Regions from separate parts of the Anaeromusa sp. genome, predicted to be linked through region 3. Evidence: riboswitches for the same ligand, from Rfam matches in the RefSeq annotation. Region 3 holds a riboswitch; each other region holds the start of a gene.
What was found. Region 3 has a riboswitch for cyclic di-AMP ahead of PHF27_RS00665 (3D domain-containing protein). Riboswitches for the same ligand answer to the same signal wherever they lie in the genome.
Positions count from the first base shown of each region.

Region 1: another riboswitch for cyclic di-AMP. It lies ahead of PHF27_RS09645 (dihydrodipicolinate reductase C-terminal domain-containing protein); the one in region 3 lies ahead of PHF27_RS00665 (3D domain-containing protein).
Region 2: another riboswitch for cyclic di-AMP. It lies ahead of PHF27_RS04955 (NlpC/P60 family protein); the one in region 3 lies ahead of PHF27_RS00665 (3D domain-containing protein).

Region 1 covers NZ_JAQUZF010000069.1:3,074-13,581, reverse strand. Annotated here, with positions in the region: gene PHF27_RS09650 (ClC family H(+)/Cl(-) exchange transporter) at 1-1,085, opposite strand, end outside; cyclic di-AMP (ydaO/yuaA leader) riboswitch at 1,314-1,448, shown strand; gene PHF27_RS09645 (dihydrodipicolinate reductase C-terminal domain-containing protein) at 1,452-2,216, shown strand; gene PHF27_RS09640 (TIGR00341 family protein) at 2,283-3,617, opposite strand; gene PHF27_RS09635 (DUF1847 domain-containing protein) at 3,869-4,462, opposite strand; gene PHF27_RS09630 (Mrp/NBP35 family ATP-binding protein) at 4,491-5,270, opposite strand; gene PHF27_RS09625 (ATP-binding protein) at 5,330-6,187, opposite strand; gene PHF27_RS09620 (4Fe-4S binding protein) at 6,184-7,044, opposite strand; gene PHF27_RS09615 (TIGR03905 family TSCPD domain-containing protein) at 7,307-7,561, opposite strand; gene PHF27_RS09610 (hypothetical protein) at 7,648-8,022, shown strand; gene PHF27_RS09605 (iron-sulfur cluster assembly scaffold protein) at 8,088-8,477, opposite strand; gene PHF27_RS09600 (ABC transporter permease) at 8,528-9,262, opposite strand; gene PHF27_RS09595 (ABC transporter ATP-binding protein) at 9,259-10,221, opposite strand; gene PHF27_RS09590 (hypothetical protein) at 10,294-10,508, opposite strand, start outside.
Region 2 covers NZ_JAQUZF010000022.1:702-11,209, reverse strand. Annotated here, with positions in the region: gene folK (2-amino-4-hydroxy-6-hydroxymethyldihydropteridine diphosphokinase) at 1-366, opposite strand, end outside; gene folB (dihydroneopterin aldolase) at 371-730, opposite strand; gene folP (dihydropteroate synthase) at 736-1,944, opposite strand; gene PHF27_RS04985 (nicotinate phosphoribosyltransferase) at 2,169-3,224, shown strand; gene PHF27_RS04980 (methyl-accepting chemotaxis protein) at 3,274-4,113, opposite strand; gene PHF27_RS04975 (metal ABC transporter permease) at 4,222-5,028, opposite strand; gene PHF27_RS04970 (metal ABC transporter ATP-binding protein) at 5,043-5,726, opposite strand; gene PHF27_RS04965 (Fur family transcriptional regulator) at 5,723-6,175, opposite strand; gene PHF27_RS04960 (metal ABC transporter substrate-binding protein) at 6,209-7,156, opposite strand; gene PHF27_RS04955 (NlpC/P60 family protein) at 7,291-7,959, opposite strand; cyclic di-AMP (ydaO/yuaA leader) riboswitch at 7,961-8,093, opposite strand; gene PHF27_RS04950 (glycosyltransferase family 2 protein) at 8,157-9,095, opposite strand; gene aroH (chorismate mutase) at 9,092-9,466, opposite strand; gene PHF27_RS04940 (hydrogenase expression/formation C-terminal domain-containing protein) at 9,504-9,902, opposite strand; gene PHF27_RS04935 (HyaD/HybD family hydrogenase maturation endopeptidase) at 9,895-10,407, opposite strand; gene cybH (Ni/Fe-hydrogenase, b-type cytochrome subunit) at 10,385-10,508, opposite strand, start outside.
Region 3 covers NZ_JAQUZF010000002.1:9,016-19,523, forward strand. Annotated here, with positions in the region: gene PHF27_RS00640 (PolC-type DNA polymerase III) at 1-605, shown strand, start outside; gene tpx (thiol peroxidase) at 662-1,174, opposite strand; gene PHF27_RS00650 (hypothetical protein) at 1,448-1,582, shown strand; gene PHF27_RS00655 (NAD(P)/FAD-dependent oxidoreductase) at 1,666-2,337, shown strand; gene PHF27_RS00660 (Zn-dependent hydrolase) at 2,360-3,586, shown strand; cyclic di-AMP (ydaO/yuaA leader) riboswitch at 3,660-3,800, shown strand; gene PHF27_RS00665 (3D domain-containing protein) at 3,810-4,415, shown strand; gene PHF27_RS00670 (hypothetical protein) at 4,499-5,266, shown strand; partial or broken gene PHF27_RS00675 (acyl-CoA dehydrogenase family protein) at 5,370-6,502, shown strand; gene PHF27_RS00680 (alkaline phosphatase) at 6,641-8,119, shown strand; gene PHF27_RS00685 (YibE/F family protein) at 8,119-9,258, shown strand; tRNA gene PHF27_RS00690 (tRNA-Val) at 9,298-9,374, shown strand; gene PHF27_RS00695 (VOC family protein) at 9,492-9,908, shown strand; gene PHF27_RS00700 (DUF512 domain-containing protein) at 10,146-10,508, shown strand, end outside.

The DNA.
Region 1 (10,508 bases), on a different contig from region 3:
AGTCCAAACTGAACAAACCCATAGCTAAATAAGCTTCCTCCTAGCGCTCCAATAACCAGCATGGGCAAAAAGATGCCCCCTGGAACACCAGAACCATAGCTAATAAGCGTAAAGAAAAATTTAGCCGCCAACAAAGACAGCAAATACAAGAATCCAAAATTCGTTACTGTCAATTCATTTACCAGACCGTTGCCGCCTCCCAAAACCTCAGGCAACAGCAGCGCAAATACTCCGGCAAAAGCCAAGGGAAGCAACGCTTTGGAAAAGACGGACACCGGCAACAGCTTTTCGAATAGACTTCCCGCCACCAGCAACCCTTTATTAAATGCCGCGCCGAGAATACCCATCCCCACGCCTAGCACCAGCAGAATCCCAAAGCTTGCCACTGGAAACACTGGAACTCCAGCAAATGTAAAAACAGGGTTCTCACCATAAAAATATTGCGACAACACTGTCGCTGTCAATGACGCCGTAATCGCGGATACAAGCACCGCCGGTGAGAAATTCTTATGTAGCTCTTCTAAAGAAAATACAACCCCTGCCAGGGGCGCATTAAATGCCGCTGCCAAACCAGCGCTAGCCCCGCTGGTCAACAAATAACGCTCCTCCATGCGACTTCTTCCCCATAGACGGCTAATCCCTTGTCCAACCACCGCGCCCAACTGAATGGACGGCCCCTCTCGGCCTAAAGAAAGCCCTGCGCCAATAGCCGTCACGCCGCCTGCAAGCTTAGCAACCAGTACGCGCAGCCACGGCATGCGCATAACACCGCCTAATACTCCTTTCACCTGTGGAATACCACTACCTGACGCCATCGGCTCCCAAGCAACTAAGGCATGAAGAATCCCTGCGATCAAGAGAGATAAGCCAATCCAGCCGCATATCGAAATCCAAGATGCGTCTTTTATAGCCATCTGATATAAAAAATTCCTCAGTACTTCCGCGTTTTCTAAGGCGTATCGAAAAAACACTACCACTCCGCCTGCCACCGCGCCAACCAAAACGCTCTCCGTAAACAGCTTAAAACGAAAATTACGCCACTGTAACAGCGCTCCATAGGCGCTACTCACTCGATACTTGCGCATAACCTAACCTCTTCCTAGTTTTCTATTTTCTTATTGTACCACGCCGCTTCTTCCGCTACCGTTTATTTTTTAATTCCGCTCCAAAAATAATTCTCTATTGATAAATTTGACTAAGGAGCAATTGTTGTGTTATTATAAGTACAAATAGAATATGTGTTTTTTAGGAGGAGCCTGTCACCAAGGGCTCTTTTTGTTTTCTTCGCTGTATTCCCGCAAGTCGGGTAATGCATATAGCAAGCGCCTAATTCCAAAATTGGAAGCGGGGGACCCATTCTTGGGGTGAATCCTGAACATTCAGGTAGGGCGTATCTCTTTTCGCCCGAATCCGTCAGCTAACCTCGCCGGCGTAACAAAGGAGGACTTTCATTGAAACCAATCCAAGTAGGACTCTGGGGCTTTGGCAAAACCGGCCGCCTGGTGGCCAACGAATTTTTAAACGACAAACGCTTTGACTTGTCCTGGGTGGTGCGCAAAAGCACCGCCGATCACCATAAGTATGCCAGCCGCTTATTAGGGCAGGAATGCGATACTGGTGAAATTATTTCTATTGAAGACATAGGCCCTTCTTTTTTTCGCGAGCATCCTGTCGATGTTCTTGTTGATTTTTCCGGTTCACGCGGCGTTCACGCCTATCAGCGCGCCGCCGAAGAAGGCATTCCTATTGTCTCGGCTATCTCTCAGTATGAAAAAGAAGACCTTGACTTATTAGAGTCTTTATCCCCAAAAACGCCAGTTCTCTACTCTCCTAATATCACCCTGGGGATCAACGTTTTATTGATTGCAGCCCAAATTTTGCAAAAAATCGCACCTCATGCCGATATTGAAGTCGTCGAAGAACACTTTAAAAACAAGCCGGAAACCTCAGGCACTGCTAAAAAGATCGCCAAACTCTTGCAGCTAGATGACGAACATGTTAACTCCATCCGCGTAGGCGGCATAGTAGGACGACATGAAATTATTTTTGGCATGCCGAACCAAACCATTCGCCTCAGCCACGAAAGCATCAGTCGCGCTTCCTTCGGGCAAGGTGCTATTTTCGCAGCCAACTTCCTGGTAAAACAGCCTCCTGGTTTGTATTCCATGGAAGGGATCATCGCTGACATGTTCCGCGACAATATCCCAGTTTATTAGGGGTGTGAAATCAACCAAATAAAGAGAACCCGGCATCCCATCAGGGGAGTCCGGGTTCTCTTCGTCTTATGGCGCTTGCTGCGGAGCTTTTTCTAGATCTGCTGCCGACTTAGAAGACGCTTTTATACGCAGTTGGACTTCTACTCTTCGTTTCAAACGCTCCTCTAGTACCGCCTGCAGCGATTTACGTACACTTTCTTCCAGCGGTTTCGCACTCACGACAAAGGCTTCGATCTGATAGGTGCTGCTTCCTCGCTGGTAAGAGAAGCGATAATCCTCCAATTCCACCGCAGGCAGCAACGACAGCTTTTCCCTTAACGCCTGTTCGATGATTTCTTCAGGCGTCCCGCTGCGCACAACCTCCACTATTTCTTTTTCTTTTATCTTAGGAAGCAGTGCTTGAAAGGAATCAATATTTTTCTCATCGTTCACTTTTTGCACCAATACAACATCAGCGCTTACCTTCACCGCTTTTCCCAGACGCAGCTCCAGCAAATTCTCCATTTGCCGTATATTTTCAGGGCTAATCACCTTCGTGGTCCGAAACGCCGCCTCGACATCATAGCGTCTGTCCGCTTCGTTAAAGGTGGCAGACAACAAAGTAGACTGCGGCGCAATCATATCCAGCGACTCTTCAAGAGAGGTTTGAATGATCTGCTCCGTATGCGCTTTAGCATATGTCTTATACATAATGAAGGCCAACGGCACAGAGATTAGCACCAGCAGCAACACGGGATAGAAAAGACGTCGAACCGCTGATTGAGCCCCCACTTCCTTTTCACGTCCATGCCCGTTCGCAAAACCTGCTAATTCAAAGACAAGTACAGCGGCAACAACGATAGCTACCATATTAGCAAGAAAAAGCAGAAATGCGCCACCAGCAACGCTCATATTCTGCTGGGCCAAACCAATGCCTACGGTACATAATGGCGGCATCAGCGCCGTAGCAATCGCCACCCCCGGAAGGGTCGCACTTTGCGGCTTCATGCAAATCGCATAGGTCCCCGCCGCGCCGGAGGCTAGCGCAATCACCAAATCCAAAATAGTAGGCGTAGTTCGCGCCATCACCTCGCCAGTCAACTCCGCCCGCGGCAACAGAAGGGTCAACACCATCGCCAATAGAACCGCCGCCACCCCGCCAAGAGCCTCCGCTTTCAACGCCAATAAAAGCAGCGACCGGCTGTTTGCAGCCACCGCCAGCGCGCACCCTAAAATTGGACCCATCAACGGCGCAATCAGCATCGCCCCAATTACGACAGCCGTACTGTTCGACAATAGCCCGTATGTTGCTACCGTACAAGAAAGTACGACCATGATCAAATAGTAGCGACTCATGCTTGCATCAGTGAAAACGTTATTAAAAATAGCGGTTCTTTCTTCTTGATTCGGCCACGCAGCCATAGCCAGTTCACTCCTTTTTGTTAAAGTAACTCAGCAAGTGCATTCACGTTTAGTAAAATTTGAATTATGATTCCTTACTTTTAATTCGACAAAACTCTAATGAAACATTTTCTAAGCACTATAAAAAATCAGATTAATTCGAGTTGGGATTACCAGTTAATTGCGAGCATTCGTTCTACACCCCTAGAAAGAAAAGCCGTACAGACCTCCGTCCACACGACTCTTCAAAAAACAAAAGCTTATAGTTTAATTTACACCTGACCCTCCGGCAGTATGCCCAGCTTCCTGCGCCAATACCTTGAATAAATAGCGCCCAAGGGATTATGGGCCATAACGCGATCCTTAGCCACTAAGCATGATACAGGCGCTGCGGAAGCAGAAGTAAACAGCATATCATGTCCTACGCAGAGGCCTACTGTAAAGTTCAATTCTGTTTTCTCTTTATTCAATACCGCAGCCTGCACCTTCGGATTACACATAACCTCTTTAGCACCGTCTTTTATCGGCTCCAATCCCAGATGGTTTTTCTCGACAGCGCAAACCTTGCAGCAAACCGAATGAACTTCAAAAAACTTGGCAAAATACGCCTCGATCAGCTTAGCTTCTTCAGCTAAACCGATACAAAAGGCCAACCCAATTTTCTTAGTTCCTAAGAGTTTGGCAAATTCTACACTTTCTTCCAGACGGGTCAGCTTCAGATAATAGCGGCCTTCCGTGCAGGCTGCAGCCTGCATCATTTCCAAATCTCTTCCGTGGTACTGTTCTTTCACGTCCTCTACCGACCAGCCTAAACAGTTTTGTCCGATTTTATAGCAATTTTTATGTCCGCATTGTGCACATTTCATAAACCTTCACACTTCTTTCAAAAGGTCTTTACTCTTGCATCAATTTAGCAATAACTTGCTCCCATGCTTCTTCACAAGCTGGAGAACCGGCCTGATCCGGAAGACCTTGATCGCCTCCCAACATAACCAACGGATCTAATGGCAAGGCGCCTAAAAAAGGAATATTCTTTTCAGCCGCCAGCTTTTCTCCGCCTCCTTGACCGAACGGATAATGACAATGTCCACAATCAGGGCAAATAAAACCGCTCATATTTTCAATCAAGCCCCGCAAAGGCAGCTTAACAGCCGCCGCAAAATTCAGCGATTTTCGCACATCCGCCAATGAAACCTCTTGCGGGGTTGTCACGACGATTCCTTCACATTGCGGCACATCTTGAACCAAGGTTAAAGGCTCATCACCGGTACCAGGAGGGCTGTCCATCAAGAGAACGTCCAGGTTTCCCCAATCGGTATCGCCAAGCAATTGCTGTATCAGACCAATCTTCAAAGGCCCGCGCCAAATTAATGCTTCGTCAGGTGTGTTGAGCAGCCCCTGCATCGTAACGACTTTTACATTCGACCCATGAGTAAAGGGCTGAATTCTATCCCCTACAGCTGTATGCTGCTGCCCCCGCATGCCAAAAATGCCGCTTTGGCTCGGTCCGTGCAAGTCCGCGTCCAACACGCCCACTTTCCAGCCTTTAGCCGCCAGACGGACTGCTAACTGCGCGGTTACCGTGCTTTTACCCACGCCTCCTTTACCGCTCATAACCAGCCAGCGGCGTTTAATGCCTGCAAGATTTTTCTCGATCTTCGTCATTTCACTCATAGTTCCTACTCCTTCAATTTTTCTATAATATTTTTCTTTATCACAAGCCGTGCTTGCTGCTATAACGCTTTTTGCACGTTCTGCCATAATAGTTGGATTGCTGTCTGCAGCTCTTTGCCGCCGCTTTCCCAAATGCTGCAGCCTTCGGAAGACGCCTTGCGAAAGGCTTCATGATAAGGAAGTTCGCCTACCGGCACAAGCCCCGAATCCGCAATCCATTTTCTAGCAATGGCTGTTTGCCCCTCATGCAAGGTCGCCTTATTAATACATGCCAGCACCGGAACTTCAAAGTGTTTTGCCAGCGCCACTAAGCGTTTCGCATCAGCCAAGCCGCTTCCTGTCGGTTCTAATACCAACAGCACAGCATCAGCCCCGGTTAAAGAAGCAATCGTAGGACAGCCTACACCGGGAGGACCGTCGACCAAAAGCCATTCCGCCCCCTGCAGCAGAGCCCGTTCTTTAGCCTCCCGACGCACCTGAGAAACTAACTTCCCCGAATTTTCAATTGCAATGCCCAATTCCGCATGTACCAAAGTCCCAAAGGGACTTTCCGACACCAGCCAACAGCCTGCCTGCCGTTCCCTCATATCCACCGCTTTTTGCGGACATACCAATGCACAGGCGCCGCAGCCTTCACAAGCAAGCTCGTCCACTACTCCGGCGCTAGTAATAGCACCAAAACGACACACTTCTTCACATTTCCCGCAGCTCGTACAAAGAGCTTGATCGACAAACGCTTCCAGCCCCGCAAAAAAAGGTTGCCTTTCAATTTCTTTCGCGTTCAGCGTCAGATAAAAATTAGCGGCATCAACATCGCAATCCACCAAAACCTTTTTTTCTAAAATGCGCGCCAACGCAGCACTCACCGAAGTTTTGCCACTGCCGCCTTTGCCGCTTAGCACAACAATTTCTTTCATACTTTATCCCCCTTGGCCAACGCTCTCACTTGCAGCCAAAAATTCGGCCAATCCACCGAAATCTGCGTATCGATATTCCCAGCAGCATATTTTTGGGCAAATTCCCTAGAATAAGGAATCCGCAAAAGGAGCGGCACGTTCATAGTCTGGCATAGTTTTTCTACTTCTTTTTCCAGATGACTTCCATCGCTTTTATTGAGCACAACTCCCGCCGGAATGCCAATCCTGGCTGCGACAGAAAGAGCGCCTCTCAAATCATGAATGCCAAACAAGCTTGGTTCCGTAACCAAAATGCAGCAATCGCTCCCTTTGACAGCCGCTACCATGGAACAGGTAGTTCCAGGAGGACAATCAACAAGGGTCAACTCCGGCTTTCCTGCAGCTGCCGCTTTTTTAGCCGCATCAATTACGACCGTGCTTGCTACGCTGCCAATTTTGAGCAGTCCTTGAATATATACATGTTCCTGCCCGTCTTTTCGCCAAACACCACAGCGCACCTGCCCCACTTCTTCTGGCCGCTCCCGCAATACCTGCGCCGGACAATGTCGGACACAAACACCGCAAGAATGGCATAATTCCGGAAATACCATTGGTTTTCCCCCAGCCATAGCCAGGGCTTGAAAACGACATAGATCCGCACAAGTACCACATCCAATACACTCGCCGAACAATTCAGGAACTTGCCTCGTCACTACTTGTTCCTGACGCCACTCTACCTCGCCAAAAACATCGCCATCAGGCGCTTCTACATCACAATCAACCCAAATAATACTATCGGTTGGCGCTTTCTGCATCATCAATGTCGTCAGAGTAGTCTTTCCAGTACCGCCTTTGCCGCTGGCAATGCTAATACGCATAAGTTCACTCCTTTTAAAGTTTTCTAAAAGTTCATTAAGAAATATGTTTCTTTTGTATAAATCTATCCTACCACTTGAAGATTTTTTCGTCAATTACGAAATAAGTTTCTTTTTTCTTGACAATTCCCAATATGTATCTTATGCTCAATTTGAAACATATTTCTTTTCAGTTTTCAATCAGCCTCATCTTATACGGATTCAAGCGAAAGTAATTCAAAAGCCTGCGCAAATCCATCGTTCACGCAGGCTCTTCTTGTTCAAGTTACGCAGTGTGTTCTTGTCTTTTTTGCCATTCCTCTAATGCTTGCGCTAATTGATCTGTACAAGAAGTACCATTGCGACATAGATTGCCTCTGAATTTATCAATAAATTCTTGTACGTCCATTCCTTCCACCAAAATACCAATAGCCCGTAAGTTCCCGGGACATCCTCCTTTAAAAGAAACCTGACTCAATTTCCCCTCATAAATTTCAAAAGAAATTTCCTTTGCACAAGACCCGACTGTCTTATACTTCATACGAATCACCTCATTAAGTGTACTTTGTCCTTCTCAGCTTAATGAAACAAATTTCATTTGTCAATAATTATCAAGGAGGAATTAATATGAACCCGTGCAACACTCGCCCTGATATCGTTTTAACCAGCCGTGGCTTGCATCCTGAAGCAGCTTTAGACCCTCGCTTTCGCGGCGCTTCTTTTTTAGCCGCATACTGGAAGCAGCCGGAAAAGTGGCTATTCATTTCACTAACGACGGATCAGCCCAATAGTAAAGAGCAGGAAACTGTTAAAAAAATTTTAGACTGGCAACCTTCATGTATTGTCACTGGTTATATTGGTTTACAGTCCTTCCGTTCTTTAGCCAGAGCAAACATCAAAATTTACACTTACGAAAAAGGCTCTATCATAGACTGCGTGCATGCAGCCTTAAACAATACTCTTCCATTATTAAACCATTCTAACGCCCTTGATCTTCATTAAAACTTCATAGAGCTGCAGACATCTGAAAACGCAGAATGTCCGCAGCTCTTTTCTATGCCTGACATTCATACCACATCATCAGCAGCAGATGATGTTTTTCCTAAATATTCTTCCACTGCAGCATGCAATGCCGCAGCTCCCAAGTTGGAACAATGTTTTTTAACTTCCGGCAAGCCCCCTAAAGCCTGCAAAATATCCTCTTCGCTAATAGCAAGGGCTTCATCCAAGGTTTTCCCTTGCGCCAAAACGGTTGTCATACTGCCAGAAGCAATAGCCGGCGCACAACCAAACACAAGAAAACTGCAGCGTTTAATCCGTCCTTCGTCAACTTTAATAAAAATAACGCACTGATCCCCGCAATCGCCGTCTCCCATTACACCAATACTGTCCGCATCCTTCATCAGCCCCACATTTTTCGGTTCTGTAAAATGCTCCATTACCATTTCAGAATACATAGCACACCTCTTTACTAATCACTTGCTTTCGCACCGCAGAATCTCACTTCTTATTGAATCCACTTCTTTTTAATATTTTGAGTACTATACCAAAACAAGCCCATTGAAAACACACACAATATTAGAAATTCATCCATTATAGAAAACATAGTCGTACCATTTATAGCCCCGCGCAGCATGTCTGCTCCATATGTCAAAGGCAAGCAATACGATACCGGTTGCAGCCAAGCCGGAAGATTCTCTACAGGAATAAAAAGCCCGCACAAAAACATCATCGGAAAGCGAAAGAAATTGGAAAAAGTTTGCGCTTCAAATACTTCACTGGCGGAAACCGCAATATAAAGACCTAAAAATGTGGAAGTCGCCGCAATAAGAACTATTGCTAGAAATAGAACAACCCAATCTACACCGGATAAGTCGATCAAAAAAGAAGCAAAAAATACCGGCACCAACGCATTCACAATCCCAAATAAAATTGCGCCGCTCGTTTTAGCCAGCATTAATATATTTAAGCTAATGGGGGCCAGCAAAAGCCGCTCAAAGGATCTGCTTTTCCGTTCAAACGTAATAGTAACCGCCAACATGGAAGTGGCGCCGAATAAAATAGACAAACCCATCACACCAGGCAAAAGCTCTTTAATGTCAATAGCACTTTGTGTACGGATAAAAAACATCAATGTCCACGATATAGGAAACAACAAGCCCCAACTAATATTAGGCGGCTTTAAATAATATGTTTTCATATCTTTACAAAGGATGGCCCAAAAAGCAATACTTTCCCTCATCGCTGCGCACCTTCCTTTTCCTTGCGCATCTGTGCCAACCCAATGCCTGTAATATTTACAAATACATCCTCTAAAGAAGGCTTAATCCATTTCGCCTCGTACACCATAACGCCGCGCTTTGAAAAAAAGCTCATAAACGGCATAAGTTCGACTCTTTCGCTAGTCAGCACTCGTACTGTTTTCTCATCCGGCATATCTACTTGTACAGGTAACATTTGGGTTAGTTCTTGCTGTAAAGAAGGAGCCTTTCCTTCCACTCGAAACTCAAGTACATGCTGCCCTTGCCCTTCTTGCAATAAGGCTTCTACCATTCCCATGCGCACCAATTTCCCTTTAACTATAAACGCAACACGGTGGCATAACTTTTCCGCTTCTTCAATGTGATGCGTAGTTAGAAATACTGTCACTCCCGTACGGTTGAGTTCCCATATAAGGGTACGTATTTGCCGAACACTTTCTACATCAAGTCCTGTTGTAGGCTCGTCCAAAAATAATATTTCCGGCTCATGAAGCAATCCCGCAGCAATAGTCAGTTTCCGTTTCATACCTTTTGAATATGCCTTGAAGGGTTTATTCCCCGCTTCTGACAATCCGAACACTTCCAGCAATTCTCGTGCTCGACGCTCTCTTCTTCTTTTCTCCATTCCATACAAAGATCCGCAAAAAATCAAATTATCAAAGCCATTCATTTCATCATATAAATTACTTTCATCCGCTACCACGCCGATACGGCGCTGTGCATCTTTTACCCTGGCAACACAATCTACGTCGCCTAAACGAATCTCTCCGGCTGTCACCCTTGCCAGCCCTATCAACATATTGATTGTCGTTGTTTTTCCGGCTCCATTAGGTCCTAAAAGGCCGAATATTTCGCCTGCTTCTACAGAAAAATCGATTCCATCTACTGCTGCAAAATCTCCGTACTTTTTCCGCAAATTCTTCACTTCCAGCAAGGCCATCACTTACACCTCCTGAAACCATAACGCCAAAACAGGACAAAAGCGCCAGAGCTCTCGCTCTAACGCTCATTTTTAGAATTCTTCCGGTATAAATTTAGGATACGGACTACCGCAACGGCAAGATTTTTCTGCAAACCGCCCTGCCCAGCCAGTTCGCATGCGAATCGCCGGAGAACTCCGCCGCCTCAGCGCGGTCAGCACTAGCTCGCCTGCCTCACCAGGCGCCGTCAACTCTTGCGTCTGCGGATCAATGAGTTCCGGCCAGAAGGAATCAATAGGCAAGTGGA
Region 2 (10,508 bases), on a different contig from region 3:
CAGCACAAAAGCCCGTTGAAACAGGCCTGGATGCGGCAAGGTCAATTGCTCGCTATGACACTGTATGCCAGAAATATACAAAATATCCAAGTCTAGCGTCCGCGGCCCCCACCGCACTGACCGCTTGCGGCCAAGAGCTGTTTCTACCGCCAAACAAACCGCCAAAAGTTGTTCTGGGACTGCAGTTGTTTCCACCACTAACACGGCATTTAAAAACGGAGGTTGCTCATGAAAGCCAAATGGTTCTGTCTCATATACTGCGGAGGCTTCAAGAATTTTTACTCCTTTTTCGGCCAGAAGCGCTGCCGCCTGCGCAAACAAAGCCAACCGGTCCCCCTGATTGGAACCGATGGACAACAAAATCAAGAACTCACCGCCTTCTTGATACTTCTACTTCTACATAGTCAATTTGTCCCGGCAACGGTACTGCGGGCTTACGAATCGCCACAGTTACTTCATTAATAGTGATCCACTCGCTCAACAGCAGTTCCGCTAGATGGGACCCCAACGCCTCTAACAGTAAAAAGCGCTTCTGTTCCACTTCACGGCGCACCAACGCATATACCGAGGTATAATCTACGGTAGCTCCCACTTCATCAGATTTTTCCGCTGCCGGAGCATCCACGTTCATGGTGACATCCAAATAAAATCGCTGCCCTTGCTCTCTTTCATATTCAAATACCCCATGGAAACCATACACCATCATGTTTTTTAAAGTAATTTTTGTCATAGATTTCACCCTTTCTTCTGCATGGCATTAATCATTTTTGCAATTCTCGCCATGGCCTTCACATCATGGACGCGAACAATTTGAGCGCCTTGCGCAATCCCCCAAGCCACCGTCGCCGCCGTCCCTTCGACCCGTTCATCTGTTGCCAGTCCGCCCAGCACTTCGCCGATAAAACGTTTGCGCGACGTACCAAGGAGAACCGGACAACCCATTGCTTGCAATTCGCCAAGGCGAGACATTACCTCTAAATTTTGCGCACAAGTTTTGGCAAAGCCAATTCCCGGATCAATCCAAACATTTTCCTCTCTAACGCCGGCTGCTGCTGCCAGATCCAAACTGCGCCGTAAAAAGCCGCAAATACTGCCCATTATATCTCCAGTATAGGCTGCTTCTTGTTGATTATGCATAACCACAACAGGAACATTATGGCGAGCTGCTACGGCAGCCATCCCAGCATCTCTTTGCAAGCCCCAGACATCATTTATAATATGCGCCCCTGCTTGCAACGCCGCTTCCGCGACCTCCGCCTTGTACGTATCAATGGATATCGGCACTGAAAGCTGCTTAACCAGCGGCTCTAATACCGGCAACATGCGACTTAGCTCTATTTCGGCGGATATCTCCTGATTTCCTCCATACGGCCTAGTTGATTCCGCCCCCAGGTCAATAATATCCGCGCCCTCTTCCACTAACCGTTGCGCCTGCTCTATCGCCGCTTCCGCTGAAAAATATCGACCTCCATCAGAAAAGGAATCTGGCGTTACATTCAAAATTCCCATTACAAGGGTCCTATTTTCTGTTAAGACCAAGCGTTTCCCGTCTTGCCACGCATACTCACGCTGACAGGTTGGCTGCAAATGCGCTTTTAGCGCCTGTTCCATGGCCGCCGCCACACGAGGCAAGCCCCACGGCTGCTGTCTCAGCTGCGCCAGAGCCAGACGATACTGCTTGACCGTAGCAAACACCAACACATCGGTGCACTCCTCCGATAAGTCAGCAGTTCCTCTGGAAACAGCCACATCGCCGCCTTTAGCCAAAAAAGTCTGTTTTAATAAATTAGCAGCTTTCGTCGATAAGCCCTCCAGTTTCAACACTGGTAAAAGCATCTTCTCCGTCATCAAAGCGACGCCGACCGGGTCACAGCCAATCTGTTCTAATTGGCGTTTTGCTTCCGCCAAGGACACAAGGGACAAAGAGCGCAAATTATATGCCATAATAGAATAGTTCCTCCTTTAAAGAACTTCTGTTAACACGATTGCAACTAAATCATAGCTTGTAGCAGTTTCCTCTCTGAATAGAGGATTGCCAAAACATTTATGTTTATTGTATCATATTTATTGTATGTTAAGGAGCAGGCAGCCAGATTGATTCTGGCAGACGCAATCGCGGCCGACGTTCCCCGGTAAAATTTGTAAAGGGTAGGCTAGGAGGCTTAGGAATGACACAACGCCGATCTCCCGAATGCTTTGACATTCCGGTAGAAAAGATCCGCAACGGTTACTTCAGTGATACATATTTCATTAAAACTAGTGACATTCTGCGAAAAGACGGGTATCATCCCCGCGTTATGATGCAAATCTTCCAACGCAAAAATGCAATTTTATGCGGCATTGATGAAGCGTTAGCTATCATTCAACGCTGTGCTTACCATCCGGAATCTTTGGTACTGCATGCCCTGCACGACGGTGACGAGTTGTCTCCTTGGGAAACCGTGCTGACAATCGAAGGCGATTTGGCCGACTTTTCACATCTAGAAACCGTTTATCTTGGCGTGTTGGCGCGCCAGAGTAAAATCGCCACGCATGTTCATGAAGTAGTCCGAGTCGCCAACAATAAGCCAGTTCTCTTTTTCCCATCTCGTTTCGATCATTACAGTGTGCAGGAAGTAGACGGCTATGCCGCTTATATCGGCGGCGCCCAAGGCGTCTCCACCATTGCCAACGCGCAATACGGTTATGATGACGCCATTGGCACCATTCCCCACGCCTTAATTGCCACGTACGGCGGCGACACCTTGCGCGCAACAAATGCCTTCCACAAATATATTGATCCTCAAGTCAATCGCGTGGCGCTTGTTGATTTCGACAACAACTGCGTGGAAACCAGCCTAACCATAGCTCGCGCCTTGGGTGACTCCTTATGGGGCGTACGCTTGGATACATCAGACGCTCTTGTGGATGCCTCTGTAATCCCCTATATGAGTACCTTCAAGCCCACCGGTGTTTGCCCTCAATTAGTGCGCAACGTACGCCGCGCCTTAGATGACGAAGGATTCTCCCATGTAAAGATAGTCGTTTCCGGCGGTTTCAATGCCGAACGAATCCAACAGTTCGAGCGTGAAAAAACTCCTGTCGACGTTTATGCTGTAGGCAGCAGCCTTTTTGAAAAGGAAAACATTAATTTTACCGCCGATATTGTCATGGTCAACAACGAAGAATGCGCCAAATTTGGCCGGCAATTGCGGCCAAATCCAAAATTAGAGCTTATAAAATAAGAAAGGACCCGCTAAAAGCGGGTCCTTTCTTATTTTACGGCACGCGCCGCTATTTTTCCGCGCAATTCAAACTTCCAGCCAGCTCGTTCAAACGCACCGACAGCTCTATGAGACGCCTGCCATGATCGGTAACGCCGGAAAGCTCCTGCGCCTGCTGCTCCGCCAGCGACTCAATTCGTACAATTTCATTGCTGATCTTGCCGATACTGCTGCCAATTTCTTTTAAAATGGTCTCAATTTGTCCTGCCGAGCCAGCGCTATCCACCGCCAATTTGCGCACTTCTTCCGCCACCACGCCAAAGCCTCGTCCCAATTCGCCAACTCGCGCCGCTTCAATGGCGGCATTCAAACCCAGCAAATTAGTTTGGCTGGCGACGTTCTTGATAAAGTTTAATACTTGATCCGTCCCTTTAACATGTTTTTGCGCTTCCCCTGACAACTGCTTTAAAAGGCCCCCGACGCCAGCCAGCGATTGGGCGTCTTCATGCACCTTGTCGATAACCTCTTTCATCATAGCAGCCGCTTCTTGCAGCTCCGCCGCTGAGTCCAACAAGATGGACGCCGTCTCCAAAGATTCATGAATAGCCACGGCTCCTACAATCACGTCGCCAGCATAAATCGGCATACTGACGGCAACATAGGGTATGCCGTAAATAACTTTGTCCACATGTACGCAAACCCGACGCTTGAGCTGCATCGCCTGCTGCACGGCCGAGCCAGATTTTACCGGTTCTCCCAAGCACACCTGCTTACGCAGTTCTTCGATGGAATTAACGGCAATCCAACGCTCCCGATCACAAACAACCATGCCCATTTTATGATTGACAAGCTGTGGTATGTACTCAGCTACCGCGCAAAAGGAGTTCAATATTTCTGCAGCCTGATGCATAGCAATCCCTCCACAAAATAATATCGTCTCCCTAAATCATAGACCCTAAAAATAAACATAGTCAACCGAAATTACCTAATTTATTGATATCATACCTACTATGACGTTCTATTCCTTGCAAAATACTTTAGCTGCCAAACCGGCAGCCAAATACAACAAAATACAGCAAAGAACAATGGTTCCTCCTGGAGCCATATCCAAATAAAAGGATACGCTCAGTCCCCAAAACACTGCCAGAAGAGCAAACAATTCCGCCAAAGCCAGCGTCACGCGAAAGCCTTTGCGGAACTGCAAAGCCGCCGCTACCGGCACAATCATCAGCGCGCTGACCAATAGAATACCAACAATACGCATGCCTAAAACAACAACCACAGCCATTAAAATACTAAACAGACAGTTCAATTTCCGCACAGGCATGCCGGACACATAAGCCATTTCCTCATCAAAGGCCATACATAATAATTTAGGCGCCATTTTTAACAACAAAAAACCTACGACAAGTCCACAGCCAACCATACTCCAAACATCTTCCGGCGTCACCGTCAGTATGCTGCCAAACAGAACGCTTAAAAGCGAGTTTCCTCCCATACGGTTCATAGTGCTGAACAGTACCGCCAACGCCATACCGGCGTAAAACACAATCGCTAAACCCATATCGCTGTGCGCTCGATGCCGCTGCCTCACCCATTCAATGCCCAATGAGCCGAGAACCGTCACCGCCAAAGCGCCGACTACTGGATATACCCCCATCAGAGAGGCGCCGGTAACGCCGGCAAAAGCCAGATGTCCCAAGCCGTCTCCAATCAGAGATTGCCTGCGGACCACCACAAAAAAGCCAATTAGCGGACACAACAAGGCAATCACAAGTCCTGCCGCTAAAGCACGCTGCATAAAATCATAGCTGAATGCTTCCACAAAATTTCCTCCCATCAACCTGTATAATACCAAAGATGGCGCTCCTGAATATGCGTGGAAGCAAATTCCTCGTTCGTGCCATAAAAGCACAGTCCTTTATTGATACAAGCTACCCTGCTGGTCCAGCGGGCCGCATTGTCAACATCATGAGAAACCATCACAACCGTCATGCCTTCTTGGCGGCAAAGGTTTTGCAGTAATTGATAAATTTGCGTACTTGCCTCGTAATCAACACCGCTTGTAGGTTCATCCAACAACAGCACTTTCGGCGCTGTTAAAAGAGCCCTTGCAATCAGCACCCGCTGCAGCTGTCCTCCGGACAACGCCTCTAAACGCTTCCCTTCCAGCCCCTCCAAGCCTACAATCTGCAGGACTTCTTTGGCTGTCCGCCGCCGCTGCGGCAACAACTGCAAAAGCTCTTTCACCGTCATCGGAAAACCGGAAACATTTTGGCTGTACTGTTGCGGCACATAGGCTAATGTACCTGTTTTTAAAAAATCACGCGGCTCCTTGCCGTCAATATAAATGCCGCCTGCGCTGGGTTGACATAATCCGGCTAACAGGCGAATTAAGGTTGTCTTGCCGCCGCCATTCGGTCCAACTAAAGCTACAAATTCACCACTGCCCACCGCAAGAGACACATCGTTCAATACCGCATCGGCTTCATAGGAAAAAGAAATATGTTCAATTCGAATCATACGGGATCCTCCTGCCCGGCTTTTTTACGAGTACAATTTTTACAGCGGCCGTACAGATCCAAGGAATGGCGCAGAAGCTCATAACCTTTGCGATGCGCCTCCTCTTCCAACCGCGCATCCACAGGACAAATATCCAGGCAAACCGCTTGGCCGCAGTCTACGCAGCGAATATGGTGATGATGACCGTCATGGCTCCATTCGTAGGAGGTAGCATCTTTTCCCAACGCGCCAATGGGCAATAAAATCCCCTGTTCCACCAGCAGCGTAAGATTGCGATATACCGTATCCAGGCTTATGTCTTCTTCTTTAATGCGAACCTGCTGCCAAATGTCCACCGCCCGCATTGGTTGTTCCGCTGCAGCAACCACTTGTAGCACCGCTTTACGTTGCTCCGTAATCCGGCAGCCCTGCCGCCGCAGCGTCGCCAACGCTTCTTCCAGTCTATCCATCACCAGGCAACTCCTTTCGAAAAGCGAAGCACCTTATTGAGCCAACGCCTTCTTAAGCTGTTGCAAATTTTCCCGCATCAGCGTCAAATAAGAAGATTTTCCTGCCTTGTATTCTTCCACAGTCAAGCCTTCCAACGGATTAAGCACCAGCGTCGACGCACCGGCCTCGCGGCTTAAAACTTCAGCCAACTTGGGGCTTACCAAAGTTTCAAAGAAAATATACTTCACTTGATGGGCTTTACAAAAACGGATAATTTCAGCCATTTTGTCAGCTGTCGGCTCGGCGTCAGGAGACAGTCCCATCACCGGCACTTGCTGCAGCTGGTAGCGCTTAGCCAAATAAGAAAAAGCTGCATGACTTGTAATCAGCTCTTTTTTAGCAGTCTGCTGCAAAGCCGCGGTATATTCATCATGCAGCTGCTGCAATTCCTTCAGATATGCCGCCGCATTGGCTTCATACTCGCCGGCATGAGCCGGATCCGCTTCTACCAACGCCGCCAAAATAGTTTTCACTTCTTGCTGCGCCAGCACCGGGTCCAGCCAAACATGGGGGTCTTTTGCGCCATGTGCTTCGCCGCCATGAGAATGTCCAGCCTCTTCTCCTGACTCGCTTTCCGCTGCATCCAGCAAAGCAATTCCATTGCTTGCTTCCACCGCCTTAGCCGAGCCTAACAGTTCTGGTTTCACAACAGCCCCAACCCAGTGCTCCAAGCCGGCGCCATGGTAAACCAATAGTGCGCTGCCTTTGATTTTAGCCAGATCTTTTGCCGTCGGTTCCCAGTCATGAGGCTCTGTTCCCGGCGGAACCAAAAGGGAAACCTCCACTCTATCTTTCCCCACAGCTTTGACGAATTCTTGCACTGGATATACCGATGCCACTACTTGTAGTTTTTTCTCTTGCGGTTTTGCATTCATACCGCAACCAGCAATAGCGCTTACCAAAAATACCAGCATGATGATAAATACACTTCGACGAGACACAGCATCCACCTCTTAATAGTAATATTCCTATTAAGAGAATAGCATATCTCCCTAAGTCTTGCAAGAATCTTTCTCATTTAGATTTTAAAAAAACAGGTAGTTACCCTTAAGGATAACCACCTGTTTTTTTAAAATCACATTACCCGTTTAGCGCCTAAATAACGCGCTCCCCAATACCCGTCATACAAGCTGTCTACGCGAACGCCGCGGCTGGATGTCGCGCTAATAAAGCGATCATCGCCTATGTAGATGCCCACATGAGATACACCGGAAGTATAGGTCGTGAAGAAGACAAGGTCACCGGGTTGCGGATTCGAAACCGAATATCCTGCATCATATTGTTCATCTGCCATGCGCGGCAAGAAAATGCCGGCATTTGCAAAAACGTAACGCGTAAAGCCCGAGCAGTCAAATCCATAGGGAGTGGTTCCGCCGAAAACGTAAGGAACTCCACGGAATGACATAGCGCTTTGAATAATCCGCCTTGTCATGCTCGTTCCCATGTCACTACGACTTACGGGAATGTCTCTGCCCATTAACGCCCGATAGGTACCGGAACCGACGATTCCATCGGCTTCCAGGCCATTAGCCTTTTGAAAGGCCATGACAGCGGCTCTTGTTGCCGAGCCAAAGTCACCATCAGCTGAACTGTTTCCAAAACCAAGTTCCTGCAAACGTTGCTGAATGGCTGTCACATCATCGCCAATATCTCCTTCGCGAATGGAAGAAGCATCTGCCACCCCAGGTGCGCTGAGCAAAAAGCAAACCATACCTAAAACAAAAAATCTTTTCAATTGCCCCATTCTGTCACCTCTCTACAGCCTACGAGGTTAGCTGACGGGTTCGGGTCGAGCAACCCTACGCGAGCGACTTCGCGCTTCACCCCTACTATACTGTGGTTCCCCCGCTCCAGAGCCGGATTCGGCTTTATTTAGCTCACTTTAAGGACAATTCGCTATTCGATGGAAAAATCCTGCCTAGTATTCTTTTTTAACTTTCTTTACTGTTGTTCTTTGCCGCCCTGTCCTATTTCTTGGCGCAGCCAATAAAGCGGACGTTGCTTTACTTCTTCAAAAATACGTCCCACATATTCGCCGATAATACCTAGCCCCATAAGCTGTACGCCGCTCAAAAGAGAAATGCTTGCGGCAATAGTGGCCCAACCAGGTACAGCCTCGTCCGTCAAAAATTTAATATAAACAACATGCAGCGCCAAAGCAAAGCTAACTACGCCAAAAACCAAGCCGGCATAGAACGCAATACGCAAAGGCAGCTTCGAATAAGCGGTAATGCCATCTAAGGCAAAATGCAGCATTTTCCCTGGCGAAAACTTAGAAACCCCTGCATAGCGGGGCGGCGCCACAAAATCCAACGTCGTCTGCCGATAGCCAATAGCGCCCATCATGCCGCGAATAAACCGAGCCCGTTCCGGAAAGCGCCGAAAAGTTTGCACTACTTTGCGATCCAACAAACGAAAGTCGGAGCCCCCTTCGCGTACGCGCACCTTGGAAACCACATTCATCAAACGGTAAAAGCAAGAGGATGTCATTTTCTTGACCCAAGAAACGCCTTCCGTCGTCAGACGAATGGTCTGCACTACCTCGTACCCGTTCTGCCATTGTTCAATCAGCTGCGGCAGCAATTCCGGAGGATGCTGCAAGTCTCCATCCATCGTAACGACGGCATCTCCCTCTGCATGATCCAAGCCGCAACTCAAAGCTATTTGATGTCCAAAATTACGTGCTAAAATCAAACCTCGCACGCGAGAATCTTTCTGCGATAAACGGTCAATAACCATTGGCGTAGCATCTTTCGAGCCGTCATCAACAAAAATCAACTCAAAAGAATGGGGCAATTTCTCCATAACCGAGCATATCGCCTGATAAAAAGCTTCCATGTTTTCTTCTTCATTGAAAACAGGAACTACAATGGAAATCATTGCTCTTTCGCCTCCGCCTTGCGATCTTGCCGTAAGGCAACGGCTCTGCGCAAATACACATGACGCAGTTCCTTCATCGCCTTGTCGGTATTCCACAATACCAGCACACGGATGCATTGGGGCACGCCGTCTTCGGCCTCAATTTCTTGAGCTCCAAAAAGCGCCACATCATTCCAGCCAAAACGCCGCGCCGCAGCCGCCGGAAATGCAGCATTGACCTCTGGGGTAGAACTGAAAATAACAGCGCCCAGCTCTTCTTCTTGCCAGCCATTAGCCTCTGTTAAAGCGTCCAGCAATTGCAGCACCGCTTCAAAAATTTCTTCTTTAGTATTAGCTTCCACCGTAGTGGCGCCACGCACTCCTCGCAACATCTGCCGCGCCTCCTTTGCAAGGCAAGGATCACCGCTGTTACGTCGGTGATCCTTGCTCATTCAACCATGTATTAAGCCGCTGGCCATCCTTAGCCACATCCTCCCGCTGCGCGGCGGCAAGCTCCGGATACCAAGCAATCTCTATTGTCTCCAATACAGGAGTATCTTGTAAATTGCAATATACGCCATGCCAAATACCGCTAAAAGCCGTTTCTCGCCACTGTGCCGGTTCTAAGGCATCCTCTATTTTAATGGACACCTCCCCCTGCCCCAGAAAGTCCAAGATGGTTTGACGTTCTTCTGGTGTTAAGGGAAGTTTATCCAAAAACAACGTATGCCCCCGTCCGTGTTCTTCTAAAGCGGCATAGGCTTGGCGCACTTCCTCCAGCACGGCTTTCGCCAGCGGAGCCAAGGCCGTTTGATCCGTCTCAGCCATGCAACGCCACCTCCGTTTGCCACTGCTTTACTTGAACACAGGCCGCTTGCACCAAGTTCGGCAGCGCCGCCGCCACAGGCGCCGATAATTCCATGCCCACAGCCAGCGTTTGCGGCTGCAAGCCGAGAAGAACGACTTCTTCCACTGGCGCCTCCAGCAGTTTCAGCACCGCCAACACGTCCTTGAGACCCAGATCGTGCACAGACACGGCGCCGCTAAGATGAGCCTCTAACTCAGAGTTCCGTAAACAATACAATGTTCCCGGCTCCTGGTCGCCTTGGACAGCATCCAGCAACAGCAGGCGCTTCGTTCCTTTTAAAAAGCGCAGCAACTCCATCCCCAGCGTACCGCCATCAAGAAGCTGCACGGAATCCGACAGTTCTCCTTGTAACTGGAGTTGTTCCACCGCGCGTACGCCAGCGCCCTCGTCGCCGAGCAAAATGTTGCCAACTCCTAAAACCGTTATCTCCGCAACGTTCATCTTAGCGGATATCCCCCAAATCATCAGGATCCTCGTGGAAGTACTTAACACCGGAAATCATACTTGAAATTTCGCCGCCGCCTTCAATAATATCGGCCCGGACCGCCATGTACACATGGACAATG
Region 3 (10,508 bases):
AGAATGTCGCAAAAATGAAAGAAAAAAATGTTCCAGATTGGTATGTAGAGTCTTGTCAGAAGATCAAATACATGTTTCCGAAGGCCCATGCGGTAGCGTATGTGATGATGGCCTTTCGCATCGCCTGGTTCAAAGTACACCACCCCTTGGCCTTCTATGCCGCTTACTTTACGGTGCGCGCCACGGAATTTGACGCTGCCCGTATTGTTGGGGATAAGGGAAGCCTGAAAAAAGAGATGGACGTCATTGAAGCGCAGGGAAAAGAGGCCTCGGCCAAGGATAAAGCGTTGTTTACAATCATGGAAATGGCGATGGAAATGTACTTGCGTGGATTTGCCTTTAAACGAATTGATTTATATGAGTCCGATGCGGATAAGTTCCGCATTGTTGACGGGGCGCTGCTGCCGCCTTTAGGAGCGCTGCAAGGCGTGGGCGGCTCGGCGGCGTTGAACTTGGTTGCCAGCCGCTGTGCGGACAGACCTTTTACTTCGCAAGAGGATTTAAAGTCGCGTTCTCGTGTTTCCAGCGCCGTTATCGAAGCGCTGCGTAATCATGGCTGCTTGGAAGGATTGCCGGAAAGTAATCAGTTGATGTTGTTTGGCTGAGTTTAAGCAAAAAAGATCCCGGAACCATATGGCTCCGGGATCTTTTTTGCTTTTTCTTAAGAAAGCGCTTTTACAGCCGCTAAGGCGCTGTCGAAATCAGGTGCGTCTTCTACATTGGGAACATACTGGATGTAGCGAATGACATCGTCTTTGTCGATGACGATGACGCCGCGGGAGAGCAGGCGCAGCTCTTCGATGACAAAACCGTATTTAGAGCCAAAATCGAGGGCTTTGTGGTCCGAAAGGGTGGTAAGATTTTCGATGCCTTGAGCGGCGCAGTATCGCTTGATGGCGAAGGGTAAATCCACACTGATGGAGAGAATGGCGACATCCGGGAATTTGGATGCATCTTGATTGAAAAACCGTGTCTGTGCATCGCATACAGGCGTATCAATCGATGGTACTACGCTAACGACACGGAGCTTGCCGGCTGTGTCAGACAGCGAGAAGGGCTGTAAATCTTGCGTGAGCGCTTGAAATTCCGGCGCCTTTTCACCAACTTTTAATTCCCGCCCCAAAAGGGTCAAGGGGTTTCCTTTCATTTTTAAGTAACCAGTTCGCTTTTCCATGTAAAAGCCTCCTTTTATTTTTAGGTTTTATAAACAATAATCGAAGCTAAATAATAATATTTTTCAACTACACTTATATTCTATCAAACTGAGTGGAAATGTCAACAAGAATTATTATTGATTATATAGTGAGCTATTGTTTAAAGTATTTTTCGAGCTAAAGGAATCATTTTGTTGTTAAACAAGGAAGAAAATGGTGAAAGAGCAGGGGTTTTAAAAAACGATAGCGAAAATAATTACTAGATAAAGCAAGGCAAGGCAGGAGGGGCAAACATGCGCACAAAAGGAATCAGTCGTAAAGTGATGCATCGGGAAGAAAGCCGCAAAATGGGGCGTGTGGCCATGTATATCGGTGGCGGGGTGGCAGTGATTCTCTTGCTGCTTATGGTCGGATCAGCTTTATTTTAAGAAGGTGCTGGTCAAATTGTGACAAGCAAGGTATAATTTAAAAGAAGTTTTTTCTTAAATAATATTGATTCGCGGAGGTTGTTATGACGACACAAAAAATGGACATGCTGGAAAAAGGCGCTATTGTACAACGGGATCGCAATACCTATGCTGTTGCGCCGCATATTCCCGGAGGCATTATTTTAGATCCTGATGTATTGCATAAGATTGCAGATGTTGCGAAAAAGTACCAGGCCCAGGCGCTGAAACTAACAATGGCGCAGCGTATTGCCATTGTTGGGATCAAAGAAGAGGATATTGACAAGGTCTGGGAGGAACTGGGCATGGACAAAGGGCATGCCATTGGCCTTTGCGTGCGCAGCGTAAAAATTTGTCCGGCTACGCATTTTTGCAAGCGGGCGCAGCAAGACGGAGTAACGTTGGGGTTGGCCTTGGACGAACGCTATCACGGCATGGAACTGCCTTCTAAATTTAAAATTGCAGTTTCCGGGTGTGTAAACGCTTGTACAGAGCCAGTGCTGAAAGATATCGGCATTATTGGCTTGCCGAAAGGGTTTACGGTGCTGATGGGGGGCAACGGAGGCGTAAAGCCTCGTTTGGGCAATGAAGTGGCCCAAGGCTTGAATCAAGAGGAAGTCCTTGCTTTAGTCGATCGGATTGTGACGTATTATAAAGCAAATGCCAATAAAAACGAACGTTTAGGACGTATGATTGATCGTTTGGGGTTGGAGACGGTGCAAGGGGCGATCTTATAGTTTAAGAGAAGGAGGCTCTCTAATGGACCAACAGTGGATTGTGGAAACCATCGATACTATCGCCTCCATGGGGGCGGATGAGTCGGGTGCGGCCAATCGGTTGGCTTTTACGGTTGCCGATAAGGAAGCGCGGTGTTATGTCGCTTCTATAATGGAGTCTTTAGGCATGAAAGTGCGCATCGACGCCATCGGCAATGTGATTGGCAGTTTGGAGGGAACAGAGCCGCAGCTGCCGCCAGTGGCGCTGGGTTCGCACGTGGATACAGTGCCGCATGGCGGACACTATGACGGGGTTGTGGGCGTTGTGGGCGCGCTTGCCGCGGTAGGACGGTTGAAGGCGGCAGGCCCGCTGCGCCGCACGGTGGAAGTGATTGTCTTTGTTGCGGAAGAGTCCAGCCGGTTTTCTCACTCGACAATGGGCAGCAAGGCGATGACAGGCAGTGCTAATTTGAACGCTTGGGAGCGAGCTGTAGATAGTCAAGGGGTTACCTTTCCTGCGGCGTTAGCAGCGGAAGGGCTCTCTTTTGAAAATTTAAAGCAATGTGTTATAGCGGAGAAAACCTATCAAGCTTATTTGGAACTGCATATTGATCAAAGCAAGCAGCTTGAGGAACGCGGCGCTGCTGTGGGCGTTGTGGAGGCCATTGCCGCGCCGACGCGCTTTAAAATGACGGTGACCGGCATGGCCGGTCATTCGGGCACTACGCCTATGCATGATCGATATGATGCGTTGGTTAGTGCGTCGGAGTTGGTGCTGGCTATCCGTAATATTGCTAATGATCATGCGGAAGATGATATAGTGGCTACTGTTGGAAATCTCAAAGTCTATCCTGGCGCGATGAATGTAGTGCCGGGCAAGGCGGAATTGTGGGTGGATTTGCGCGGAACTGATTACGAGTACATTGTGGAAAGCCTTCAGGAAATAAAAGACGCGGCTCTTTCTATCGCGGAAGATTACGAAACGCCAGTGACCATTGAAATGCTTTCGGCGGACAAACCGGTAGCGATGGATGAGGAATTGGTTGCGGTAGCGGAAAAAGCGGCGGAAGAAGTGGGCGTTGAGTGGATGCGTTCAGTCAGCGGCGCCGGACACGACGCTATGAATATGGCTAAGATTACACCGGCCGGCATGCTTTTCGTGCGTTCCCGCGATGGCGTCAGCCATCATCCTGATGAATACGCAGCTCCTGAAGATATTGAGGCTGGTGTGCAGGTGCTTACGGTTATGCTGCGCCGGCTGCTTGCCTAAAAGGCGAAGGCGGCTTCGCAACGCGGGTGTCTAGTAGCAAGCCTTGACGGAGCGGTAAGAAATGGAGTAAGATAACAATGTACTGCCGAATCCATCGTAATGGTACGGGGGAACCAACTTATGGGGTGAATCCGCCTAGGCGGAAGGGTATTTTCTCTCTCTTTTTCAACCCGAACCCGACAGCTAACCTCGGAGGCAGGAGTTTAAAGAGAGGTGATTCAGCTTGAGGTTTTTAAAGCAAATTGTGTTTTTTGCGTTCTGCGGCTTCTTCTGCATGTTGTCGTCGGTATTTGCGGCAACGGCGGCGCCGCCTGTGGCGCGCCAAGAACACCAGGTTGTACAGCAGGGTATGCGCGGGGAAAATGTCATGCGAATACAGCATCTTTTAGCCAATCAGGGATTTTATGCTGCGGCTGTGGATGGCGTATTCGGTCCGCAAACTTGGCAGGCGGTTGCTGATTTTCAAAGCATGAGCGGCCTGGGAGTGACCGGAGTGGTTGATGCAGGTACGCTGAGCGCCCTTGAAAGGGCTCAAGACCAGCCGGGTCGTTTTGGTCGGTCTATGCATATGAAGGCTACAGCGTATTCACGGTTCGACCCTGGCTGCGGCAGCTATACGGCTCGCGGTAATCTGCTGCGCAAGGGCTTAGTGGCGGTAGATCCGCATGTAATTCCCTTGGGGACTAGACTGTATATTCCCGGATACGGCTTTGCCATAGCCGATGATACCGGCGGCGCCATTAAAGGCCATGTTATTGATTTGGCTTTTGACAGCCATCAAGAAGCTATCAATTTTGGCGTCAGACATATTACGGTGTACATTTTATAAGAAGTACCTACTAAAGGCAGGCTTAGGCCTGCCTTTTAGAATTTATACGTTTTGCCGTAAGGAAAGCGCTTGAGAGGTGTGCTATGGAAAATAGGTTATTGGAAGAAGTATGTATTGTCGGACAGCGGCGTGAGCTGCAGGCGGTTGTACATTATCCGCAAGGCGTAGCCGCGCAAGAGGCTTCTTGGCTGGTAATGAGCCATGGCTTTCGCGGTTCTAAGGACGGACATGGCCGGGCTGTGGAATTGGCTGAGCAGGTGAGCGCCAGAGGTATGGGCGTAATTCGGTTTGATTTTACGCCGTGTGAGTCTTTGGACAGGCAGGTAGAAGAACTTCTTTGCGTAACCGGGTGGATGCAGCGCCAAGGCTGGATGTCATTGGTTCTTTTAGGCCGCAGTATGGGCGGTTGTGCCTCTCTTCTGGCAGCCAGCCAGCTGGGCAAGCGAGTGAAGGGGCTTTGCTTATGGGCGACTCCTAGTGATTTGCAGGCGACCTTTCAAAACGCTTTGGGCCTGGCAGTGTATAGGCAGTTGCAGCAAGGAAGCAGCGTGAATTTGCAGGACGAATGGGGCAGCCTTCATTTGGAACCGGATTTTATTGGCGGCTTTACAACGTTGAACTTGCCGGCAAAGTTGGCGGCGTTGGGCTCATTGCCCTTGCTCGTTTTGCATGGAACAGAGGACGAATTGGCGCCGGCAGAGCAGGCTTGCGCTTATGCGGATGTTGCCAAGGGTCCCTGTAAACTAGTGGTTTTAGAAGGAGCGGATCATCGTTTTAGCGAGCATTTTAAGGAAAGCGCAGCGGCGGTAGTGGCCTGGCTGGGGTCATGGTATACAAAAATATCCAATTAATGTATACTGTAAGAAAAAAGATACTATTGCGGCAATTGCCGGAAGAGACAGTTGAATCTCTTGCTGAGGCGAGCGTCGTGCCGGGCAGGCAAGGAGGGTATTTATGGATTTTCAATGGACCCAGGATCAAGTGGACTTGAAAAACATGACCCAAGAATTCATTGCAAAAGAAGTTGCGCCATACGCTGGAGAGATGGACGCCGCAGGCGGTATGCGTCCGGGCTTGCAGGAAAAATTTCATGAAATGGGCCTGTTGAACTTGATTGTTCCTGAAGAATACGGCGGTCCTGGACTTGACGCGATGACAGTAGCGGTGCTGTACGAGGAAATCGGCAAAGGCTGCGCTGGCGTGGCTACCAGTATTGCTGCCAATGCATTGGCGGCGTATCCGGTCTTGCTGTTAGGGACGGATGCGCAAAAGAAGTTCTTTTTTGACAAATTGAACGAAGGAAAACTGGCGGCATTTGCGCTGACAGAGCCCAATGCAGGTTCTGATGCGGGGGGCGTTGTTACGTCGGCTGTAAAGGACGGCAATGAATATGTCTTAAATGGCAATAAATGCTTTATTACCAATGCTTCCAACGCTGAGATATTTGTTGTTTTTGCTAATACACGCAAAGCGGCTGGCATTCGCGGTTTGACAGCTTTCGTTTTAGAAAAAGGAACTCCGGGCTTTTCCGTAGGGAAAAAAGAAGAAAAAATGGGATATGCGCGTCAGATACTTGCGAGTTGATTCTCGACGGCGTGCGAGTACCGGAAGAACAACGCATCGGTCGGGAAGGCGAAGGCTTTAAACTCGCTATGAAAACGCTAGATGCGGCCCGCCCTTTGGTGGGAGCCGTATCTGTAGGAATCTCACAGGCGGCTTTGGACTGCGCAGTGAAATACGCCAAAGAGCGCCAGCAGTTCAATAAGCCAGTGGCTTCTTTTCAACTGGTGCAGGCGATGGTGGCCGATATGGCTATGCAAATCGAGGCGGCGCGGCTGTTAGTGCACAAGGCTTGCTGGCTCAAAGATCAAGGGATGCCTTACTCCAAGGAAGCGGCAATGGCCAAATGCTTTGCTTCTGATGTAGCTATGAAAGTGACCGTGGATGCCGTGCAGGTTATGGGCGGCTATGGCTACTCGAAAGAGTACCCGGCGGAAAAATATATGCGTGATGCGAAGATTATGCAGATCTATGAGGGGACCAACCAGATTCAGCGCTTAGTTATTGCCAATGCGGTTTTGTATTGACCCAATAGGCAGCAGAAAAGCTTCCGTTTTGACGGAGGCTTTTTTATTTACTAAAAATTAACAATTTCATAGCGTGAACTTTACATAGAATTTTTATACTAGAGGAGGTAGAAAAAATACATAGTAGGAGGAGATTATGTGAATAAGAAAAAATGGCTGATGCCCTGTGCTGCGCTGGCGGTGATGGTGGCGATTTTGGTGGCATTGGCTATGCCGCAGACTAACGCAGTGGCTGACGCGGCCAATGACCAGGCTTACTATGGGAAAAAAGCGAAATACGTATTTTACTTTATTGGCGACGGTATGGCATTGAGCCAGATTAACTCTACGGAAATCTTCAAAGGGACTCAGAATGGCAACGGACCTATGGGCAGGCAGCCTATGAATTTTACCGCCTTTTCTCATCAGGGCGTGCAGCGGACGCAGTCGGCGGATACATTCATTACGGAATCAGCTGCCGCAGGAACGGCACTGGCGACTGGCAACAAAACCAATAATGACATTTTGGGCATGGATCCTACAAAGAGTGTGAAGTTTAAAACCATGGCGGAAATGGCCAAGGAAAAAGGCATGAAAGTAGGCATTGTCTCTAGTGTGTCCTTGGACCATGCAACTCCAGGCGCTTTTTATGCGCATCAACCGACTCGCAAAAACTATTATGAAATTGGTCAGGAAATGATTAACAGCAATTTTGATTATTTTGCCGGCGGCGGTCTGTTGGCGCCTACAGGCAAGAAAAAAGACCAGCCTAATTTGCTGGATATTGCCAAACAAAAAGGCTATCAAGTAGCTCTTTCGATCGAAGAAATCCAGAAGATTGGCCGCGGCAGCGGCAAAACGATTGCCATTGCTCCAAACCTGGCGGCGGAAGAAGCCATGTCCTATGAAATTGACCGTGGCGAAAAAGTGTCTTTAGCTGAGTTTACCCGCAAAGGCATTGAGGTGCTGGATAATCAGAACGGCTTTTTCATGATGGTGGAAGGCGGCAAGGTCGATTGGGCTTGCCATGCTAATGATGCGGCGACAACTGTAAAGGATGTCATGGCATTTGAAGAAGCCATTGCAGAAGCGCTGAAGTTCTATGCCAAACATCCGGATGAAACATTGATTGTCGTTACTGGCGACCATGAGACCGGCGGCATGACCATTGGCTTTGCCGGTACTGGTTACAAGACGTTCTTCAGTAAATTGGGCGGACAGACCTTGTCTTATGAAGAATTTGACAAACAGATCAAAACCTACCGCGATCAAGTAGGCGCTTCTAATGCCAATTTGGATGACTGGCTGCCTGCGTTGGCCAACCAATTTGGCATGAACGAATTGACTGCCTACGAGAAAAATCGTTTGGCTCAAGCGTTGGCTTTCAGCATGATCGATCCCAAAAAACGTCCTGCTGACGAAGAAACTACCTTGGCATACGGACCCTACGAGCCCTTCTCTGTAACGGTGACTCATCTGTTGAATCAGCGCGCGGGGATTGGCTGGACCACCTATGCTCATACTGGCGTGGCTGTGCCTGTGTATGCCCAAGGAACCGGCAGCGGCGTTTTTGACGGGTATTATGATAATACAGATGTGGCGAAAAAAATGATGAATATTATGGGTGTTTCTAAATAATGAAACGGGATCGCATGGTTGTTTTCGTTATTTTATTACTGTCCCTCGGTTTATACTGGCTGCCAAGTCAGTTTACGCCGGAGGATGACGGCTATATACGGGCCAAGGGCGCCGTGCTCTCCGTTGATAATGAACACGTATACGCCCGAGGCGTAGTTCGCACAGGCGTGCAGGAGGTTGTGCTGCAAATAGCTGACGGTCCGTATGAAGGCAAGACCATTACTTGCAGCAATACGCTGTTGGGAAAGCTGGAAATGGATAAGATATTTGCTCCAGGCGATACGGCTCTGGTGGCTGTGAAGGGGACGGCAGGCGAAATTCAGGTCGCCAACGTGGTGGATCATTACCGCCTGTATGCAGAAGGGTTGCTCTTTTTCCTCTTTGCCGCGCTTTTATGCTGGTATGCCCGCTGGACAGGACTGAAAGCTCTTCTTTCCTTTGTATTTACCGTTTTAGCTTTGTGGAAAGTGCTGTGGCCGCTGTTCTTGCTTGGTTGGGATCCGGTATTTGTATCCATCTTGGTTGTAGCGGCTATTGTCGGTACGGTTACGCTATTGGTTATCGGCTTTAACCGCATTGCCTTAGCGGCTTTTTGCGGCACCTTAGGGGGAGCGTTGGGGGCTGTAGTGCTGGCTTTTTTATTCGGACAGCTTTTTCGCGTTCACGGCGCGGTTTTGCCTTATGCCGAGACCTTACTGCATCTGGGATATGCCCAGCTAGATCTGACCAGAATGTTTCTGGCGGGAATTATGCTGGCTTCTTCCGGGGCAATGATGGACGTGGCCGTCGATATTGCCGTAGCTGTTGGTGAATTGAAATGTAAGCGGCCGGACTTGAAGCGCGGGGAGGCTATTGCCTCGGGCATGCATATCGGGCGGGCTGTAGTTGGCACGATGACCACAACGCTGCTTTTGGCTTACAGCGGTTCCTTTATGGCGTTGATGATGGTTTTTATCGCCCAAGGGACGCCAGTGGTTAATATTTTAAACTTGACCTACGTGGCGGCGGAAATACTGCACACGTTAACAGGCAGTATCGGTGTGGTGCTGGTCGCTCCATGTACGGCCTTGTTGGCGGGAGTTCTCCTTGTAGAACCTTCGTCTGTGATGGCGTGCGAATTATCAACAAAAAAGCCTTGACTTTTAAGGGCTGCACGTATTATAATTACCACTGTCCTAGGGGTTATAGCTCAGTTGGTTAGAGCGCATGCTTGACATGCATGAGGTCAGCGGTTCGAGCCCGTTTAACCCCACCAATTAACAAAGTAAGCTCCCGTGTACGGGAGCTTTTTTTTGTCGTGGCAGGGAAAACGACAGTGCATAGGGAATTCATAAAAGATAAGAAACAATATTCCAGGGGGCGAACGGATATGATGAAAATTACGAGGGTGGACGCAACGTTTTGTACTGATAAACTGCAAGAATCTAAAGAATTTTATATGAACTATTTTGATTTTGAATTAGTGTATGAAAGCGATTGGTATTTGGAAATGATGGTTCCAGGCATGCCGACCAGCGGCTTGAGTTTTACCTTGCCGCGCCGAGATGAAGGAGAATTCTTTTGCGGCACAGGTACAATTCTTTCGTTTGAAGTGCCGGATGTGCAGGCGGAGTATCAGCGCTTAAAAGAGGCTGGCTTGTCCCTTGTGCAATCGCTGCAAGATAAGCCTTGGGGAGAGCGCAGTTTTGTCGTGGATGATCCAAATGGAATTCATCTTTATATTTATGAAACTATTCCAGCTACGCCGGAGTATCAAAAAATCTATGATTCCTTTCGACAGGCTCGGTGAGGCGCAAAGCATTATCCGTGGTTTGATTTTGAGGAGGCAGCGGCGCCAAGCGGAGCGGCTATCTTGGCGCGCAACGCCTGGGTGTTGTTGGAAAAGGCTTGAGATAAAGACCATGAAGCGTTGCGTTCATGGTCTTTTCAATGGCTTTTCGGCACTTGAAAGGATGCTTGGAACACGGTATTATTAATAAATATGTGTTGCACGATAAAGCGCAGCAATAAGGAGAGGTGAAAGGCTTTGGGACAGCGCAGGGCCATCATTTCCTCGATTCAGCCCGGCAGCATTGCCGAAGAAATTGGCCTGCAGCCAGGTCATGAAATTCTTTTGGTGAACGGCCAGGCGATGGAGGATGTTATCGATTGGAGTTTTGCCGTGGCCGACGAAGAAGTTGTGCTGACGGTGCGGACAGAAGACGGCGATGAAGTCGTAGAGATTGAAAAAGAATACAATGAAGAACTGGGAATTGAGTTTGATGAAGCTGTTTTTGACGGCATTCGGCGTTGCGGCAATCGCTGCATTTTTTGCTTTGTTGACCAAATGCCGTCGGGAATGCGTCAAAGCCTGTATGTAAAAGACGATGATTACCGGATGTCTTTTTTG